Regions from separate parts of the Affinirhizobium pseudoryzae genome, predicted to be linked through region 4. Evidence: predicted binding sites of a transcription regulator. Region 4 holds the regulator's gene; each other region holds the start of a gene.
The links. The regulator PhoB, encoded in region 4, activates phosphate uptake and scavenging genes when phosphate is short. The targets are predictions, from matches to a motif close to TGTCATNNANCTGTCAT.

Region 1 (4,465 bases), 290 kb from region 4:
TGAAGCTGGTGGTTGTGGGTGCCGCCGGACGTATGGGCCAGACCATCATTCGCGTGATCCAGGACACCGCCGGCGTGAAACTGCACGCGGCGCTGGAGCGTCCTGGCTCCTCATTCATCGGCAAGGATGCCGGCGAGATTGCCGGTGCTGGTTTCCTCGGCGTGCCGGTGACCGATGATCCGATGCAGGCCTTCCTCAATGCCGAAGGTGTGATCGACTTCACCTCGCCGGCCGGCACCGTGGAATTTGCCGCGCTCGCCGCCCAGGCGCGCATCGTGCATGTGATCGGCACCACCGGCTGCTCGGGCGCCGATGACGAGAAGATTGCAGCTGCCGCCCGTCATGCCCGTGTCGTGAAATCCGGCAATATGAGCCTCGGCGTCAACCTGCTCGGCGTGCTGGCAGAACAGGCGGCGAAAGCACTTCCGGCCGCGGGCTGGGATATCGAGATCCTCGAAATGCATCACAAGCACAAGGTCGATGCGCCCTCCGGTACGGCGCTGCTTCTCGGCGAAGCGGCAGCCAGGGGCCGCGGCATCGATCTCGCCTCGCAGTCGGTGCGCGTCCGTGACGGGCACACGGGCGCGCGTCCCGTCGGCACGATCGGTTTCGCGACACTGCGCGGCGGCTCCGTCGTGGGTGAACATTCGGCGATCTTCGCCGGCGAAGGCGAACTCGTCACGCTCTCCCATTCAGCGCTTGACCGTTCGATCTTCGCGCGCGGCGCCATTGCCGCGGCGCTCTGGGCACGGCATGAAAAGCCCGGCTTCTACACCATGCTCGACGTGCTCGGGCTCTCCCACTGATCTGATTTGGAGGAAATTATGAGCGGAACCCTCGTCCTCGTTCGCCACGGGCAGAGCGACTGGAACCTGAAGAACCTGTTCACCGGCTGGAAGGACCCGGAGCTGACGGCACTCGGCGTCACCGAAGCCGAAACCGGCGGGCAGGCTCTGGCCGATGCCGGACTGAAGTTCGACATCGCCTTCACCTCCGGCCTCAAGCGCGCCCAGGACACCTGCCGCATCGTTCTCGATAAGGTCGGCCAGCCGGATCTCGAAACGATCCGCGACATTGCGCTGAACGAGCGCGATTACGGCGATCTCTCCGGGCTCAACAAGGACGATGCCCGGGCGAAGTGGGGCGAGGAGCAGGTGCATATCTGGCGCCGCTCCTACGACATCCCGCCGCCGGGCGGCGAAAGCCTGCGCGACACGGGCGCCCGCGTCTGGCCCTATTATCTCACCGAAATCCTGCCGCGCGTGCTGAAGGGCCAGACGGTGCTGGTCGCCGCCCACGGCAATTCTCTGCGGTCTCTGGTGATGGTGCTGGATCGCCTGTCGAAAGAGGAGATCCTGAAGCTGAACCTCGCCACCGGTGTGCCGATGGTCTACAAGCTGAACGCCGATTCCACCGTTGCTGCAAAGCAGGTTCTGGGCGATATGTCCGGCGCCCATTGAGGCAATCGACCCGCTCCTGATCACAGGCGCTGCCCGATCCGGCGGCGCCTTTTTTACTTGGCGTACCAGTAGGCGGTGACGAGACCGCTGGCGGCAAAGACGCTGATGAAGGTGGTGAAAAGGACTGTCGCTTCCATGACGTTCTCTCCTGTTTTGCATCCTCAACGCAGATGAACCGGATTTCGTTGCATGCGCCTCGTCCTGCCCAGCCGGATCCATCTGCAACGAGACTGTCATGGTTTTCCGCTAGCGCTTGAGCAAATCCACTGATCCTGAAGAGACATCTCCATGCGATACGCCCTCTATTTCACACCCCCGGCAACCGACCCTCTCACTAAAGCGGCTGCCGCCTGGCTTGGGCGAGACCCTTTCACTGAAACGCACCGTCCGGCACCGGAGGGGCTCGATGAGGAAATCTGGCAAAGCCTGACGGCCGAACCGCGACGTTATGGCTTCCACGCGACACTGAAGGCGCCGTTTCACCTGGCTGCCGGGACGACGGAAGCCGAGCTGGTGGAAGCCTTCCGTTCTTTCTGCGCATCCACGGCGCCAGTGGCGATCCCGAGCTTGGCACTTCGCGCGCTTGGTCCGTTTTTCGCCCTGGTGCCCAGGGACGATTCGGCGGATATCGACAGCCTGTGCACCGCCATTGTCGAAACATTCGAGCCGTTCCGGGCGCCGCTGTCACCCGAGGACGTTGCGCGGCGCAGACCCGAACGGCTGACGGAACGGCAGAGAGAGCTGCTGACCCGTTTCGGCTATCCTTACGTGCATGAGCAGTTTCGGTTTCACATGACGCTCACCGGTCCGGTTGTCGATCAGCAGCATGCCGGCGTGTCCGCTCTGTTGAGCGAACGGTTTGGCCCGTTCCTGGACCGGCCTCTGGACATCGCCCATCTCGCCCTGTTTGCCGAGCGGGAACGCGGAGCGCCTTTCCACGTTCTTGTTCATAATAGTTTGGAAGGTCGTGAAGCGATCTTGGCGCGCTGATTAGCGCTAACAACAAGATCTAATCCCCCGAATGCTCTAGTAGCCTCTGGCTTCACTCCTTACTACACTAAACGCATTGGTTGTTTTTCCACATGCGAACATAATCGAGTGAGGACATGGGTAAACTTCAGGCCGAGGACGACAGAACGCTGCAATTGGTCCATGAACTGGAGACACGTCTGGTCGTGCTTGAAATTGTCTCCATGTCTGCTCTCGCCATGGCGCTCGATACATCGGAAAACGCTGATTCCGAGCAGGCTCGTGCTCTGGCCGGCTTGATCATCGAAACCGTGGAGCAGCGGTGTCACGAACTCGGATTCGGCGACCACGCACGCAAGGCGGCCGCCGGCTACGCCGAGCGGTTGATGGGAACCGCCGTGGCTTCGCTGTATCCGACGACGCAATAGGCTGACAGAGCCAGCTTATCTCTAGAAAATCAGTGGGCTTCGTCCCAGTTCAGAGCGGCGCGGGCATCCACCTTCAGCGGCACGCGCATGGATAGCGCCGGCATGGCGGCATGCTCCATGGTCCGAACGATCACGGGCATGGCAAGATCCACGGCCTCGTCCTCCACCTCGAAGATCAGTTCGTCATGCACCTGCAGCAGCATGCGGACCCGTTCGGAAAGGCCGGCGGCCTCCAGCGCGGGTTCCACCTGCACCATGGCGCGGCGGATCACGTCCGCTGCAGACCCTTGAATCGGTGCATTGATCGCCGCTCGTTCGTTGAAGGCGCGAACGGAGGGGTTGGACGACTTGATTTCCGGGTAGTGCGCCCGGCGGCCGAAGATGGTTTCCACATAGCCATGTTCGCGGGCGAAAGCCTTGGTGCTTTCCATGTAGTCGCGGATGCCCGGGAAGCGCTCGAAATACTTCTTGATGTATTCGCCTGCCTCGGAACGCTCGATCGACAGCTGGTTGGCAAGACCAAAGGCGGAAATGCCGTAGATGATGCCGAAGTTGATGGCCTTGGCCCGCCGGCGCACTTCCGACGGCATGCCTTCGACCGGAACGCCGAACATTTCCGACGCCGTCATCGCATGAATGTCGATGCCATCGGCAAAGGCCTGACGCAGTTGCGGGATCTCCGCGACATGCGCCAGCACGCGCAACTCGATCTGGCTGTAATCGGCAGACAGAAGCTTATGACCGGGCGTCGAGATGAAGGCCGTGCGGATCTTGCGGCCTTCGGCATTGCGCACCGGGATGTTCTGCAGGTTCGGCTCGGAGGACGACAGGCGGCCGGTGGTGGTGGACGCCAGCGAATAGCTGGTGTGGACCCGCTTCGTCTGAGGATGCACGTAGGATGGCAGTGCATCCGTATAGGTGCTCTTCAGCTTGGTCAGCTGGCGCCAGTCGACGATTTTGCGCGGCAGTTCGATGCCCTGCGCCGCCAGATCCTCCAGCACCTGCGCCGATGTCGACCACTGGCCGGTTTTCGTCTTCGAGCCGCCTGGCAGGCCCATCTTGCCGAACAGGATATCGCCCAGCTGTTTTGGTGAGCCGATGTTGAAGCGTTCACCCGCCAGTTCGTAGATCTCGTCCTCGAAGCTTGCGGCCTTCTGCGCCAGCTCGCCGGAGAGGCGGGAAAGGATCTGGCGGTCGATGGTGATGCCGCGCTCTTCCATATGGGCCAGAACCGGCACGAGCGGCCGCTCGAGCCGCTCATAGACGCGGGTCAGACCTTCGGCCACCAGGCGCGGCTTCAGCACCAGCCAGAGCCTGAGTGTCACATCGGCATCTTCCGCCGCATAGGCGGTCGCCTTGTCGATATCCACCCGGTCGAAGGTGACGGCGGATTTACCGGAGCCTGCTACATCCTTGTAGGCGATCGGCGTGTGGCCAAGCCAGCGTTCCGACAGCGCATCCATGCCATGATTGCCGGCACCGGCCTCCAGCACGTAGGAGATCAGCATCGTATCATCGAAGCCGGCCATGGAGATGCCATGGCGCTTCATGACGAGATAGTCGTATTTCAGGTTCTGGGCGACCTTGAGGACCGACGGATCTTCGAGC
Region 2 (4,465 bases), 1.8 Mb from region 4:
TCGCAGCGCTGGTCGCCCCCTTTGTCCAGCTGCTGATCGCCGAATCCTCGGCACGCAAGATCAGCCGCGCCCGGCGCCTCAATCCAGCCTCGCGCAAGCCCCGCACGCGATTTATCGCCAGCCGCGCCGTCAGCGCGGGCTACCGCCGGATCGCTGCATGATCACCCTGACTTGATGACAGGCCTGTCATGCGTTAATGGAATGTTTAACGGTCAGGTGCCGGCGGGAAGAAAACATTCATCTTCATGAAAGTGAGACGATGGCGATAACCCGAATTCTCGGCTGCAACACGATTGTGGCAGTGGCAATTTGTGGGGCCGTTTCCGGCTGCTCAAGCGTTCAGACGGCATCCAACAGCCAGGCAGGCACGGATGTCGCCGCCGCAACAGTTGCCGATGCAGGCACCGCCGTCGCAGATGCGTCCACGGCAACCGCCGCCCATGCGGCCGGCAAGACAGACCGCCTCCCCGGTGATTCGACTGCGCCATCAGCCGCGGCCACGCAGATCGCAGCGGCCCCCAATCGCGCAGCCCAGAAAGTCGGACGCGTCACGCTCGTCTCGCAGTCAACTGATCCCATGCAGCGCGCCGCAGAAACCGCGGCCAATTCCATCGCCCAGAACAGTCAGCCAGTCGCAGTCCCCGCACTTGCCGTCGCCTCCACGGCCGTCAATCAGGCTGGCGGCCTGCAGGCGATCAACATGGCAACCTCCGGCCAGACGATCACGAAACCGCTCGCCGCACCGTCTGCTCTTTCCGCGCCCACGAATACCACGACACCATCCGCCCAGACCCTCGGGCCGGTGATGGCGACCGCCCTTCCCGCCGACGTCACCGGTCCGTTCACCGCGATCCCGACGCCACGTCCGCGGATCGAAAAGGCAACCCCGTCGTCGATGGTCGCCTATGCCGGGACGCGCCAGCCGCTGTCGGCCATGTCGACCGACTTCTTCCCGCCGGCACCGGGCGAACCCCTTCCGACGACGGCCGATGCCAGCAACGAGACGCTGAGCAAGCTGATCCACCGCTATGCGGGCCTGTATGGCGTACCGGAATCGCTCGTGCACCGCGTCGTGCATCGCGAAAGCCGGTATGACCCCAAGGCCTACAACAAGCGCGGCTTCTGGGGCCTCATGCAGATCAAATACGCGACGGCGAAGTCGATGGGTTACCAGGGCACGCCGGATGGTCTTCTTGATGCCGAGACCAACCTGAAATACGCGATCAAGTACCTGCGCGGCGCCTGGCTGGTGGCCGACAATGATCCGGACGATGCGATCAAGCTTTATGCGCGCGGTTATTATTTTGACGCCAAGCGCAAGGACATGCTGCACGTTCTGGAGTGAACAGCAGACAAGTGCACCCAACGCAGGCTTGCGACTAAGGCTCAGGGATACACCCGGAGAATGGCCTTTGTGAGGGGCATCGTCGAATAGCGAGCCGACCAGGGTGTCAGCCCGAGATGCACGACGACCAATCCGCGGGACGGAATGACGGTGATCGTCTGGCCATCATGCCCTTGCAGATTGAACGTGTCTGCGGGCATGTCCGCCCGTTCGGACGGTCGCGGCAACCAGGTCTGCATCCTCGAATACCAGCCGCCGGATGCCGTGGTCGGCTCAGCCATCGACGCGACGAAACCATCCGGCAGAAGCCGCACACCCTTCCACATGCCGTTCTGAGCCAGAAACAGGCCGAACCGCGCCCAGTCACGCGCGCTGGCATAGAGATACGAACTCCCGACGAAGGTGCCGGACGCATCCACCTCCATCACGGCACTGGTCATGCCAAGCGGGGCAAACAACGCGTCGCGCGGGAAGGCGAGCGCCGTTGCCCGATCACTCAGACGATCCATCCAGATGCGCGACAGCAGAACGGCCGTGCCGGACGAATAGCTGAACCTCTGGCCCGGCGTGCCTTCGAGTGGCAGGGAGGCCGTGAAGGCCGCCATGTCCGGCTGAAGGTAGAGCATGCGCGTGACATCCGCGACGGTGCCGTAATCCTCGTTGAAGGCAAGGCCGCTTTCCATGGCGAGAAGCTGCGCAAGGGTGATGTCACGCCTCGCATCGCCTGCCCATTGCGGCATCAGGTTGCGCTCATCAAGACGCATGCGCCCCTCGTCGATCAGCCGGCCAATCAACGCGGCATTCACCGTCTTGGTCATTGACCAGCCGAGCAGCGGCGTCTTGTCGTTAAAACCCGCTGCATACCGCTCGCCGACAATGGCGCCATTCTTCACGACGACGACCGCACGAAAGCCGGGGCCGACCAGATCGTCCCGCGCCAGAAGCGCGGCCACAGCCGCATTTGCCTCGATACCCTCGCCGTTCGGCCACGAACCGGCTCCCGCCTGAACCGCAGCGCCCGGCCCTGCCTCCGGCAGATCAAGCGCCGCAGCCGTGCTGCCCTGCGGAACCACGGCGCATCCAAGCCCCGGTCGATAGACGGCAGCGCTCGGCGCAATCTGACCGAGGAGGGCAGCCGAGACCCGTTGTGCCGGCCGATCGACCGACACCCGCATCAGCCGCAGCAGAGGATGGCCCGGCGCCTGCACATCCTCCGCCAGCACGTCGTTTTCATCGCGTCCGGCAAGAAACACGTTGGAGCAGACGATCTTCGCGGCATAACCGCTGCCGACGCGCAGCAGATCCGGCGGCATGGTGTAAAGCCAGACAAGCCCGCCGGCCACGACGAGCAGCAACAGCACAAGGACGATCTTCGCGAGACGCTTCAACAGGCTTCCGACGCTGCGCATTCACTTCTCCGCTTCGCTCAGTTCCGCATGCAAACAGGTTTCCGTGACAATGAAAAGTCACGAATTGCAGGGCTTTGCGCAGGGTTTGCGTCATGAAACTGCAACACGCCGCGACTAGAGGCTTTCGAAAAGCTCATGACGAGACGGGGAATCGGGGATGGCCGAGATTGCACCGGAAGCCAGTTTTCTGAAGAACGGAAAACTGAAGACTGCACTCCTGCAACACAAGGCGCTGTCGAAAAGCGGCTTCTCCGAGCGGATGTTCGGTCTGCTGTTCTCCGGTCTCGTCTATCCGCAGATCTGGGAAGATCCGGATGTCGATATGGCGGGGATGGAACTGGCCGCAGGTCATCGCATCGTCACCATCGGTTCCGGCGGCTGCAACATGCTGGCCTATCTTTCCCACCATCCGGCCTCGATCGACGTCGTGGATCTCAACCCGCATCACATCGCTCTCAACAGGCTGAAACTTGCCGCCTTCCGGAGCCTGCCCGCCCATGCCGATGTCGTGCGGCTTCTCGCCACCGAAGGACGCGCCAGCAATTCGAAGGCCTTCGACACCTTCGTTGCGCCTGCACTGGATACGGCCACCCGCCGCTATTGGCAAAAGCGGACGCTGAATGGCCGCCGCCGCATCAGCGTCTTCGACCGCAACATCTACCGCACCGGCCTGCTCGGCCGCTTCATCGCCGCCGGTCACCTGATCGCCCGCCTGCACGGGGTGGACCTGACCGAGATGGCGAAGACAAGGTCGCTGCGCGAACAGCGGCAGTTTTTCGAGGATCGCATCGCCCCGCTCTTCGACCGGCCCTTCGTGCGCTGGCTCACTGGCCGCAAGAGCTCGCTTTTCGGCCTCGGCATCCCGCCGCAGCAGTATGACGAGCTCGCAAGCCTGGCGGACGAGGGGTCGATTGCCCCGGTGCTGCGCCAGCGCCTCGAAAAGCTTGCCTGCCATTTCCCGCTTCGCGACAACTATTTCGCCTGGCAGGCCTTTGCCCGCCGCTATCCGCAGCCGCATGAAGGCACGCTGCCGACCTATCTGAAGCCGGAGCATTACCGCGCCATCCGCGACAATGCCGATCGCGTCACCGTCCACCATGCCACCTTCACGGAACTTCTCTCGGGTAAGCAGGCCGGCACGGTCGATCGTTACGTCCTTCTCGATGCGCAGGACTGGATGAACGACCGGCAGCTGAACGAACTCTGGGCGGAAATCTCCCGTACCGCGGCCGCGGGCGCGCGGGTGATCTTCCGCACCGCTGCCGAGCGCAGCATCATCGAAGGCCGGTTGTCGCCGACGATCCGCGACCAGTGGACCTATCTGGAAGCGCGCTCGCAGGACCTCAACCTGCAGGACCGCTCCGCCATCTATGGCGGTTTCCACATCTACGTGAAGAAGGCCTGACGGCGGTGGACACGAGCTCTCCCGTGATGGATGCCGAACACGCCGAGCGCATGGACCGGATGTACCGCTACCAGCGGCACATCTACGATCTGACGCGCAAATATTACCTGCTCGGGCGCGACCGCACGATCCGGGAACTGCAGGTGCCGCAGAAGGGCACGCTTCTGGAAGTCGGCTGCGGCACGGGCCGCAACCTGATGCTGGCGCACAAGCTCTATCCGACGGCCAGGCTCTACGGGCTCGATATTTCTGCGGAAATGCTGACGACGACACGGGCGAATTTCCGCGGCAAAGCGGTGCAGCCGG
Region 3 (4,465 bases), 1.4 Mb from region 4:
GACGCTGCGATCTTACGGGGCCCGGCCCCTCTGGCTGCCGCCATCTTCCGCACAAAGGGGGAGACCGCACGAAGTTGGGTCTTTGCCCTTTTATGAGAGCTGGTGTGACCTGGAAGCCATACCCCTCCCGTCGGCGAAGCAGCCAATTGATCAAGGTCCATGCCAAGACAAGCGCTTGAGGCAAGCCCCAAGTCCTTGTTCGGATGGCTCAGTTTGTTGAGAGGCCGACCTGCCAACACGCGGCGTCATCCTCGGCCCTGTGTCGAGGATCTATCAAAATCGAATAAAATCAATTATTTGGACATGCTCGGGACAAGCCCGAGCATGACGAAATAGGGCACAAGGCACGTGTCAGCAGTCCGGCCCCTTCCCGTTATGGGAAGAGGTCCTCGTCACCGACCGTCAGATGATCGGCTTGCCGCCGGTGACCGCGATGGTCGCGCCGGATACGTAGCTCGACAGCGGATCGGCGAGCATCACGTAGGCGGTGGCGAGCTCCGCCGGCTGGCCGGGGCGCTGCATCGGCACCTGCTTGCCGAAATTCTTGACCGATTCCTCCGGCAGCGTGGAGGGAATGAGCGGCGTCCAGATCGGGCCCGGCGCCACCGCATTGGCGCGGATGCCCTTTTCCGCCAGCAGCTGGGCGAGACCGGCGGTAAAGTTCTGGATCGCGCCCTTCGTCGTTGCATAGGCGAGCAGCGAGGGGTTCGGGCTGTCGGAATTGATCGAGGCGGTGTTGATGATGGCGCTGCCGGGCTTCATGTGGGCAACGGCGGCCTTCGTCAGGTAGAACATGGCGTGGATGTTGACGCGGAAAGTCAGCTCCCACTCCTCGTCCGGGATCTCCTCGATGGAGGAGAAGGTGGCCTGGTGCGCCGCATTGTTGACCAGGATGTCGATCCCGCCGAGTTCGGACACCGCGGTATCGATCACTTGGCGGCAATGATCGGCCGATTGCAGGTCGCCACGCACCAACACCGCCTTGCGGCCCGCTTCTTCGACAAGACGCTGCGTGTCCTTCGCATCCTCATCCTCGTCCAGATAGGCGATGACGAGATCGGCGCCCTCGCGCGCAAAGGCGATGGCCACCGCACGTCCGATGCCGCTATCGCCGCCGGTGATGACCGCCTTTTTGCCGGCAAGCCTGTCCGAACCACGATAGGACTGCTCGCCGTGATCCGGGACGGGGTTCATCTGCCCGGTGGTGCCAGGCATCGGGATCTTGCCCTGCGGAAACGGCGGCGTCGGATGTTGCTGTGCCATGGAAAACCTCATCTGTTGGAATCGATAGCCCAACTGGAGGCGGAGGCCGATGTTCCCAAATCGGCCATCTTCCGTGGCGCTCTCTCTACGACGTCAATTTCGCCTCCAGCTATTCCGATCACAGCGTTGTCATGCACGACAGGCAATAGTCCTGCAGGAAAGGCCGGACGAGATCGTGCGTCCGGACCTCTTATCCTCTATCGATGGAACGGAATGTGCGGTTCACCCCTTGGGAACAAACCGCACCGCACCCCACGACACTTGAACGCCAATCGACGGACAATCGGACACCATGAGCGACATGCCCCCCGGTCTTGATCTCTTCCACGCCGGGCATCGCACCCGTCTCAAGTGGCATCGCCTGCGCCTCAGCCTCGATGCGCCGCTGTTTTCCGCGGAAACCATGGCGCTCGGTTTTGTCCTCGGCGCCTCCATGGAACTGGATCTGCGCGTGCGCGGCGATGGCGGCTTCGTGGTGCTGCATGATGCGGATCTTTCAGGCGAAACCAGCGGCCAAGGCCTGGTCTGCGAGAGCTCCGGCGAAGCCATCCGGTCTCTTCGCATGCGGGCGGGCGGCACGGCTCCCATCCTGGGTGAAGACCTAGCCTCGCTTCTCACCAAGGCGCATCCGGAGGCGCTTCTGCAGTTCGACATGAAGGACCGGCTGACGACGATCGGCGCGCGCGGGCTCGATCACCTCGCCGAACATTTTTCGAAGGCGGGCGGCTCGATCATCGTCTCGGGCCGCGATCTCGACCTGATCGTCGCAATCAAGAACCGCCTGCCGGAGATCCCTCGCGGCATCGATCCCACCGACAAACTGGTGGACATTCTGGCCACGGGGGACATCGCCGCCGTGGAAGCGGAGCTGACGGCCGATCTTCAGGGACCGACCGAACCGGAGATGATCTACCTCTCCTGGCCGCTGATCCTGAACGCGCATGAGGCGGGTCTCGACCTCATCGGCCTCTGCCACGATGCCGGGCGGACGGTGGATGCCTGGACCTATAACCTGAAGAGGCGACACGCCGGCTTCAGCGATACGGAGTGGCAGCAGTTTTCCACGCTGATGGCGCTGAAGCCAGACCAGATCACCACCGACGAGGCGCCGGCCACGGAGCGGGCCTGGATGGCACGCATCACCCCCGGAAGATGAAGGATGCGCCGACCGCGATCAGCGCAAAGCCGATGGCGTGGTTCCAGGTAAAATTCTCGCCGAGCCAGAACACCGAGAAGCCGGAAAAGACCAGGAGCGTGATCACCTCCTGGATAGTCTTCAACTGCGCCGTCGAATAGACGTCGGAACCGATGCGGTTGGCCGGCACCGCGAGGCAATATTCGAAGAAGGCAATGCCCCAGCTGACGACGATCGCAATCCAGATCGCGGTACTCTTGTGTTTCAGATGCCCGTACCAGGCAAACGTCATGAACACATTCGAGGCAAACAGCATCACGATCGGCCAGACGGCCGCGGGAGAAAGCGAGAAGGGCATGGGCAGGATCTCGAGGTTGAGAAGAAGATGAGGATGATGCTTGCGTTTTTTGCACCGCCTCGCGTCAATCTCAAGGCAGCAAAAAGCCCGGCGTCAACCGGGCTTCAAGGAATGGTGGATAAGCCGAAGCTTCACAGCTCCGGGCAGCCACGCTCGTTGGCGAACGTGATGCGCTGCGGACCACGGCGGGTATAACCTTCGACCACGACACGGCCGGGCGTGACACGGACCACTTCCGGATCCCGCAGGCCGGCTTCGCGGGCGGCGGCACGGGCTTCGCGCTCGCTGCAGCCCCGCGACGGCGGCGGTGGCGGACGGCGGCGGTCGTCGCCGCGATATTCCGGCTGACGCGGATCGCGGATGACCGGGCGAACCCCATCCGGCCCGATGCGCAGTTCAATGTCCTGTGCCCGGACGGGCGACGTCGTTGCAAGACCTGCAACCGTCACGACAAGGGCCAAGCCGGCGGCATGGATCACCTTCAACATGTTTCCTCCTTGGGGCCGCTCTGCTTCGGCACCCGATGTCTCTACGCCCGGCTTGAACGCACAATGCAGATTCGGGTTCCATCACTGTAATCACAGTCAGTGCGGCGGAAAAGTGTCGGCGTGATCTTCCGTCCCCGCAATGACCGTAAATTTATGCAGCCATTCTTTCATTCTTATACGCTGGGTTAACCTTTTGAGCACTTTATCTCAGGTGGGGGCATACCGGGGAATCCACACATCACCGTTCAGTCTTGCCTTCTTCACAAGCGTGCTGCCGGCAGGGGGCCGGAAACGCGCGTTCCTCTGTTTTTGAAGGTCCATTGATGTTAGGTCATCTCGCGATCCGGACAAAAATTCTGTCCGTCATCATCTTTCTTGGTCTCTTTTCCGTCGCCGGCGTTTCTTATGTCAGCAACCAGTTCGACTCCGTAAACGATCGCTACGCGCACTTCATTGCCAACGAGGCATCGGCAGCCGTGTTGGGCGCGCGCTCCTCGGCCGGCATGTGGACAGCCGTCAACGCCATCACCCGCGTCGCACTGAACGATGTCGGCACGCCTGCCTATGACGAAGGCAAGGCTGCCTTTGTCCGCAACCTCGATGGCGCCAAGACGAAGCTCGTCGATATCTCCGCAAAGGTGCCGCAGACAAAACCCGCCTCCGACGAACTGCTCGGCCTGATGGACCAGTTCAAGGCGGTTTACGACAAGGTCGTCGCCGCAAAGGAAGCCGGCAAGAACGATGAGGCGATTGCCCTTGTCCGTTCGCTGGACGCGATGTCAGCGAGCTTCTCCACGAAGTCCGGCGCCAACAACACGACGCTGACCGGCATGGTTGAAGGTGGCGGCAAAGCCATTTCCGCCGAAACCGACGCCGTGATCACCACCAGCATGGCCACTCTGCTGATCGGCATCCTCGCCACGATCGCGATTGCCGTCTACGTCGCCCGCGCCGGCATCACCGCGCCGATGGAACGGCTGCGGTCGCGCATGGCAGCGCTTGCCTCCGGCGACGCCACCTCTCCGGTTGACGGCACCGAGCGCCGCGACGAGATCGGCGCCATGGCCAAGACCGTCGAAGTCTTCCGCGCCAATGCGCTGGAACGCGGCGAGCTGGAAAGCCGGGCCGAAGCGGCGCGCCGCATGACCGAAGAGGAACGCGCTGCCAACGAGGCGCTGAAGGCGGAAGAAGCCGGCACGCTGGCCGAGATTGTCCAGATGC
Region 4 (4,465 bases):
TCACGGCCTTCATTGGGCCGTCCGGCTGTGGAAAGTCCACCTTCCTGCGCTGCATCAACCGCATGAACGACACGATCGACAGCTGCCGTGTGGAAGGCAACATCCTGATCGACAACGAGAACATCTACGATCCGAAGGTCGATCCGGTGCAGCTGCGCGCCAAGGTCGGCATGGTGTTCCAGAAGCCGAACCCGTTCCCGAAGACGATCTATGAGAACGTTGCCTACGGTCCGCGCATCCACGGCCTCGCCCGCAAGAAGTCGGATCTCGACGAAATCGTCTCGTCTGCTCTGCAGAAGGCGGGTCTCTGGAACGAAGTGAAGGATCGCCTGCATGAATCCGGCACGGGTCTCTCCGGCGGCCAGCAGCAGCGCCTGTGCATCGCCCGGGCGGTCGCCGTGTCGCCGGAAATCATCCTGATGGACGAACCCTGCTCGGCGCTCGATCCGATCGCGACGGCCAAGGTCGAGGAACTGATCCACGAACTGCGCACCAACTTCACCATCGTCATCGTCACGCATTCCATGCAGCAGGCGGCGCGTGTGTCCCAGCGCACGGCTATGTTCCACCTCGGCCTGCTGGTCGAAGAGAACGACACCGACAAGATGTTCACCAACCCGGATGATCAGCGCACGCAGGATTACATCATGGGTCGCTTCGGCTGATGCCGCGCCGATCCGCCTTCCGCTGACAACCCTTGATCCGAGGATGACAAACCATGTCCCCCAGCCATATTCTCTCGGCCTATGACGAAGACCTGAAATACCTGAACCGCCGCATCTCCGAAATGGGCGGCCTTGCCGAACAGATGTGCGGCGATGCCGTTCGCGCGCTCGTCAATTCCGATGGTGCACTTGCCCAGAAGGTCATCTCCGACGACGTGATCCTCGATACCGCCGAGCGCGAGATCCAGGAGAAGGCCATCATCACGATCGCCCGCCGCCAGCCGGTGGCCGGAGACCTGCGCGAAATCATCGGCGTGCTGCGCATCGCCTCCGACCTGGAACGCGTCGGCGACCTCGGCAAGAACACTGCCAAGCGCGTGATCGCCGTTCAGGGCACCGGCGTGCCGCGCAAGCTCGCACGCGGTTTGGAACATCTCTCCGATCTGGCCCTCGTCCAGCTCAAGGAAGTGCTCGACGTCTTCTCCAACCGCTCGGTGCAGAAGGCGGAAGCCATCCGCCTGCGCGATGAAGAGATCGACGCGATGTACACCTCGCTGTTCCGCGAACTCCTCACCTACATGATGGAAGATCCGCGCAACATCACCACCTGCACCCATCTCCTCTTCTGCGCCAAGAACATCGAGCGCATCGGCGACCATGCCACCAATATTGCCGAGACGATCTATTACATCGCAACTGGCGCTGCCCCCGAAGGCGAACGCCCGAAGGACGACACGTCGAACACGCTGGGCGCAGTGGCAGAGTAAGGGCGCTACCGGCGCCTGCTTTCAGGAGTGCATGAACCATGCTGCCGAAAATTGCGGTTGTTGAGGATGAAGAAGCGCTGAGCGTGCTTCTTCGCTATAACCTCGAGGCCGAGGGGTATGAGGTGGAAACCATCCTGCGCGGTGACGAGGCGGAAATCCGCCTGCAGGAGCGGCTGCCGGATCTCCTGATCCTCGACTGGATGTTGCCCGGCGTATCCGGCATCGAGCTTTGCCGCCGCCTGCGGATGCGCCCGGAAACCGAGCGCCTGCCGATCATCATGCTGACGGCGCGTGGTGAGGAGAGCGAACGCGTGCGCGGTCTGGCAACCGGTGCCGACGATTATGTCGTCAAACCCTTCTCGACGCCGGAACTGATGGCGCGGGTGAAAGCGATGTTGCGAAGGGCCCGGCCGGAGGTGCTCTCCTCGGTTCTGCGCTGCGGCGATATCGAACTCGATCGCGAAACGCATCGCGTCCACCGCAAGAGCCGCGAGGTGCGTCTGGGGCCGACCGAATTCCGGCTGCTGGAATTCCTGATGGCCTCGCCCGGTCGCGTCTTTTCCCGCTCGCAACTGCTCGATGGTGTCTGGGGCCACGACATCTACGTGGACGAACGCACCGTCGATGTGCATGTCGGACGGCTGCGCAAGGCGCTGAACTTTTCCAACATGCAGGATGTCATCCGCACCGTCCGCGGTGCCGGTTATTCCATGGAAGCGTGAACCCTCGCGCCTGATCTCCACCATCGAACCCGGCCTCGTGCCGGGTTTTTTGTTGGCTCCCTCCAAAATCCGGGCACAAAAAAAGCGGGCCTCGTACCCGCTTTCTTCGAGATGCGCTGGAATGATCAGCCGCGGGCGACCGCATTGGCGGCGCGGCGGCGCTCGTTCACCGGCTGGTAGGCCAGGCGGGCGTGGTATTTGCAGTAGGGCGAGCTTTCGCCGGATTCTGCGCCGCAGAAGTGGAAATCGTCCTTCAGCGGGTCGCCGACCGGCCACTTGCAGGTGCGCTCCGTCAGTTCCGTCAGCGCCAGGCGGCGTGCCATCGGAACGATGACGTTCGTCGTGGTGACCGGTTCCTGCGTTTCGAGAATGGTGAGTTCGATCTCTTCCTTCACCATCGTGGCGCCGACAGAGCGGGTCACCGTGCGCGTGGCCGCGCCAGGGGCCGTCGCCGCCGTCGGGCGGGCATTGTAGGTGGTGGGGCGCGGTGCAGGGGTGGTGCGCTTCTGCGTCCGGTTCTGCTGGGCGTTTCCGCCTGCCTTCACACGTCCCGGAAGGCACAGCCGGTGCACCTTGCCGATGACCGCGTTGCGGCTCACGCCGCCCAGTTGCGCGGCAATCTGGCTCGCGCTCAGTCCTTCCGCCCACAACCTTTTCAGTCGTTCGACGCGTTCGTCATCCCAATTCATGCTGTCTCTCCGCCTTGAGCACACCCAGCAAGACAGAATCTCTCACCGTTACGGCGAACGTAATTCGCCGCGCATACTACATCTATACTTTTGGTGACTAGTTCCGCCGCATGCAGTCTAGTAATTGATCTTTAACCTAATGGGCGGCGGACTCGCTGACAAGAGTCGCCGGAATCGTCGCGAATCGATTTCCGGGTTTTCCCCAACTTGCTGCCGCATAGAGTCATTTTTGTCACAGCTGCCGCAAGGGGCGCCAAGCGGGCTTCCGCGGCGTGAATCGACGCGGAATCCACGCTTTTGTTGACAGCGCGGGATGAAATGCGGATAGTGCGCCTGCCGCCCTTTGAGGCGGCATTTTTGATTTCTGGCGGCCCCGGCTGCCTGTTCTGGACAGTATGCCTGAAGGAGTGCATCGCCATGGCTGAAGCTGCGCTTTTCGACACGTTTGCAAGGGCACCACTGCGTTTCGTGCGCGGCGAGGGTGTCTGGCTCGTGACGGAAACGGGCGAGCGATATCTCGATTTCGGCGCAGGCGTGGCCGTGACCTCGTGTGGTCATTCCAACCCGCATCTTGTCGCGGCCCTGAAGGATCAGGCGGACAAGGTCTGGCACCTGTCGAACCTTTACGAGATCCCGGACCAGGAGCGGCTGGCCCGCCGGCTGGCGGATGCCACCTTCGCCGACAAGGTGTTCTTCACCAATTCGGGTGCCGAAGCGCTGGAATGCGCCATCAAGACGGCGCGGCGCTACCATTATTCCAAGGGCTATCCGGAAAAATTCCACATCATCACCTTTGAAGGCGCCTTCCACGGCCGGACCATCGCGACGATCGCAGCCGGCGGTCAGGAAAAGTACCTGGAAGGCTTCGGCCCCAAGGCGCCGGGTTTTGACCAGGTGCCCTTTGGGGATCTGGATGCGCTGAAGGCGGCGATCACGGAACACACCGCAGCCCTGCTGATCGAGCCGATCCAGGGCGAGGGCGGCATCCGGGTCGTGACCAAGGAATTCCTGCGCGAACTGCGCAACCTGTGCGATGAACACGGCCTGTTGCTGATGTTCGATGAGGTGCAGACGGGCGTCGGTCGGACCGGCAAGTTCTTCGCGCATGAATGGTCGGGTGTCACCCCGGATATCATGGCGGTGGCCAAGGGGATCGGCGGTGGTTTCCCGTTCGGCGCCTGCCTTGCGACGGCGGAAGCCGCCTCCGGCATGAAGCCCGGCGTGCACGGCACCACCTATGGTGGCAATCCGCTCGCCATGGCCGTCGGCAATGCCGTGCTCGATGTCATCCTGGCCGATGGCTTCCTGCAGAATGTCAACGACGTGGCACTCGTCTTCCGTCAGGGCCTTGCGGCACTCAAGGATCGCTTCCCCGGCGTGATCGAGGAGATCCGTGGCGAAGGCCTGATGCTCGGCATCAAGGCGCGCGTTCCGGCCGGCGAGCTTGTGACCGCAATGCGCGACGAACATATCCTCGGCGTTCCGGCCGGTGACAATGTCATTCGTCTGCTGCCGCCGCTGGTCGTGACGGCGGAAGAGGCCCGCGAAGGCATTGCCCGTATCGAACGCGCTGCGGAAAAGCTTCAGAGTGAACAGTTGAAGAAGTCGGCCTGACGGCCTTT

Region 1: the regulator PhoB is predicted to act here: its motif matches at 1,681-1,697, upstream of G6N78_RS04940 (DUF1045 domain-containing protein).
Region 2: the regulator PhoB is predicted to act here: its motif matches at 2,843-2,859, upstream of G6N78_RS12075 (BtaA family protein).
Region 3: the regulator PhoB is predicted to act here: its motif matches at 1,518-1,534, upstream of G6N78_RS10110 (glycerophosphodiester phosphodiesterase).

What each region holds. Positions count from the first base shown of each region.
Region 1 is NZ_CP049241.1:994,022-998,486, forward strand. Features, by position in the region: gene dapB (4-hydroxy-tetrahydrodipicolinate reductase) at 1-806, shown strand, start outside; gene G6N78_RS04935 (2,3-bisphosphoglycerate-dependent phosphoglycerate mutase) at 825-1,460, shown strand; gene G6N78_RS04940 (DUF1045 domain-containing protein) at 1,749-2,450, shown strand; gene G6N78_RS04945 (hypothetical protein) at 2,567-2,857, shown strand; gene polA (DNA polymerase I) at 2,887-4,465, opposite strand, start outside.
Region 2 is NZ_CP049241.1:2,490,684-2,495,148, reverse strand. Features, by position in the region: gene G6N78_RS12090 (hypothetical protein) at 1-161, shown strand, start outside; gene G6N78_RS12085 (transglycosylase SLT domain-containing protein) at 260-1,345, shown strand; gene G6N78_RS12080 (serine hydrolase domain-containing protein) at 1,387-2,754, opposite strand; gene G6N78_RS12075 (BtaA family protein) at 2,912-4,159, shown strand; gene G6N78_RS12070 (class I SAM-dependent methyltransferase) at 4,186-4,465, shown strand, end outside.
Region 3 is NZ_CP049241.1:2,098,068-2,102,532, reverse strand. Features, by position in the region: gene G6N78_RS10115 (SDR family oxidoreductase) at 403-1,215, opposite strand; gene G6N78_RS10110 (glycerophosphodiester phosphodiesterase) at 1,556-2,419, shown strand; gene G6N78_RS10105 (DMT family protein) at 2,403-2,756, opposite strand; gene G6N78_RS10100 (hypothetical protein) at 2,888-3,244, opposite strand; gene G6N78_RS10095 (methyl-accepting chemotaxis protein) at 3,568-4,465, shown strand, end outside.
Region 4 is NZ_CP049241.1:700,058-704,522, reverse strand. Features, by position in the region: gene pstB (phosphate ABC transporter ATP-binding protein PstB) at 1-665, shown strand, start outside; gene phoU (phosphate signaling complex protein PhoU) at 719-1,432, shown strand; gene phoB (phosphate regulon transcriptional regulator PhoB) at 1,471-2,154, shown strand; gene G6N78_RS03420 (GcrA family cell cycle regulator) at 2,280-2,843, opposite strand; gene G6N78_RS03415 (aspartate aminotransferase family protein) at 3,261-4,457, shown strand.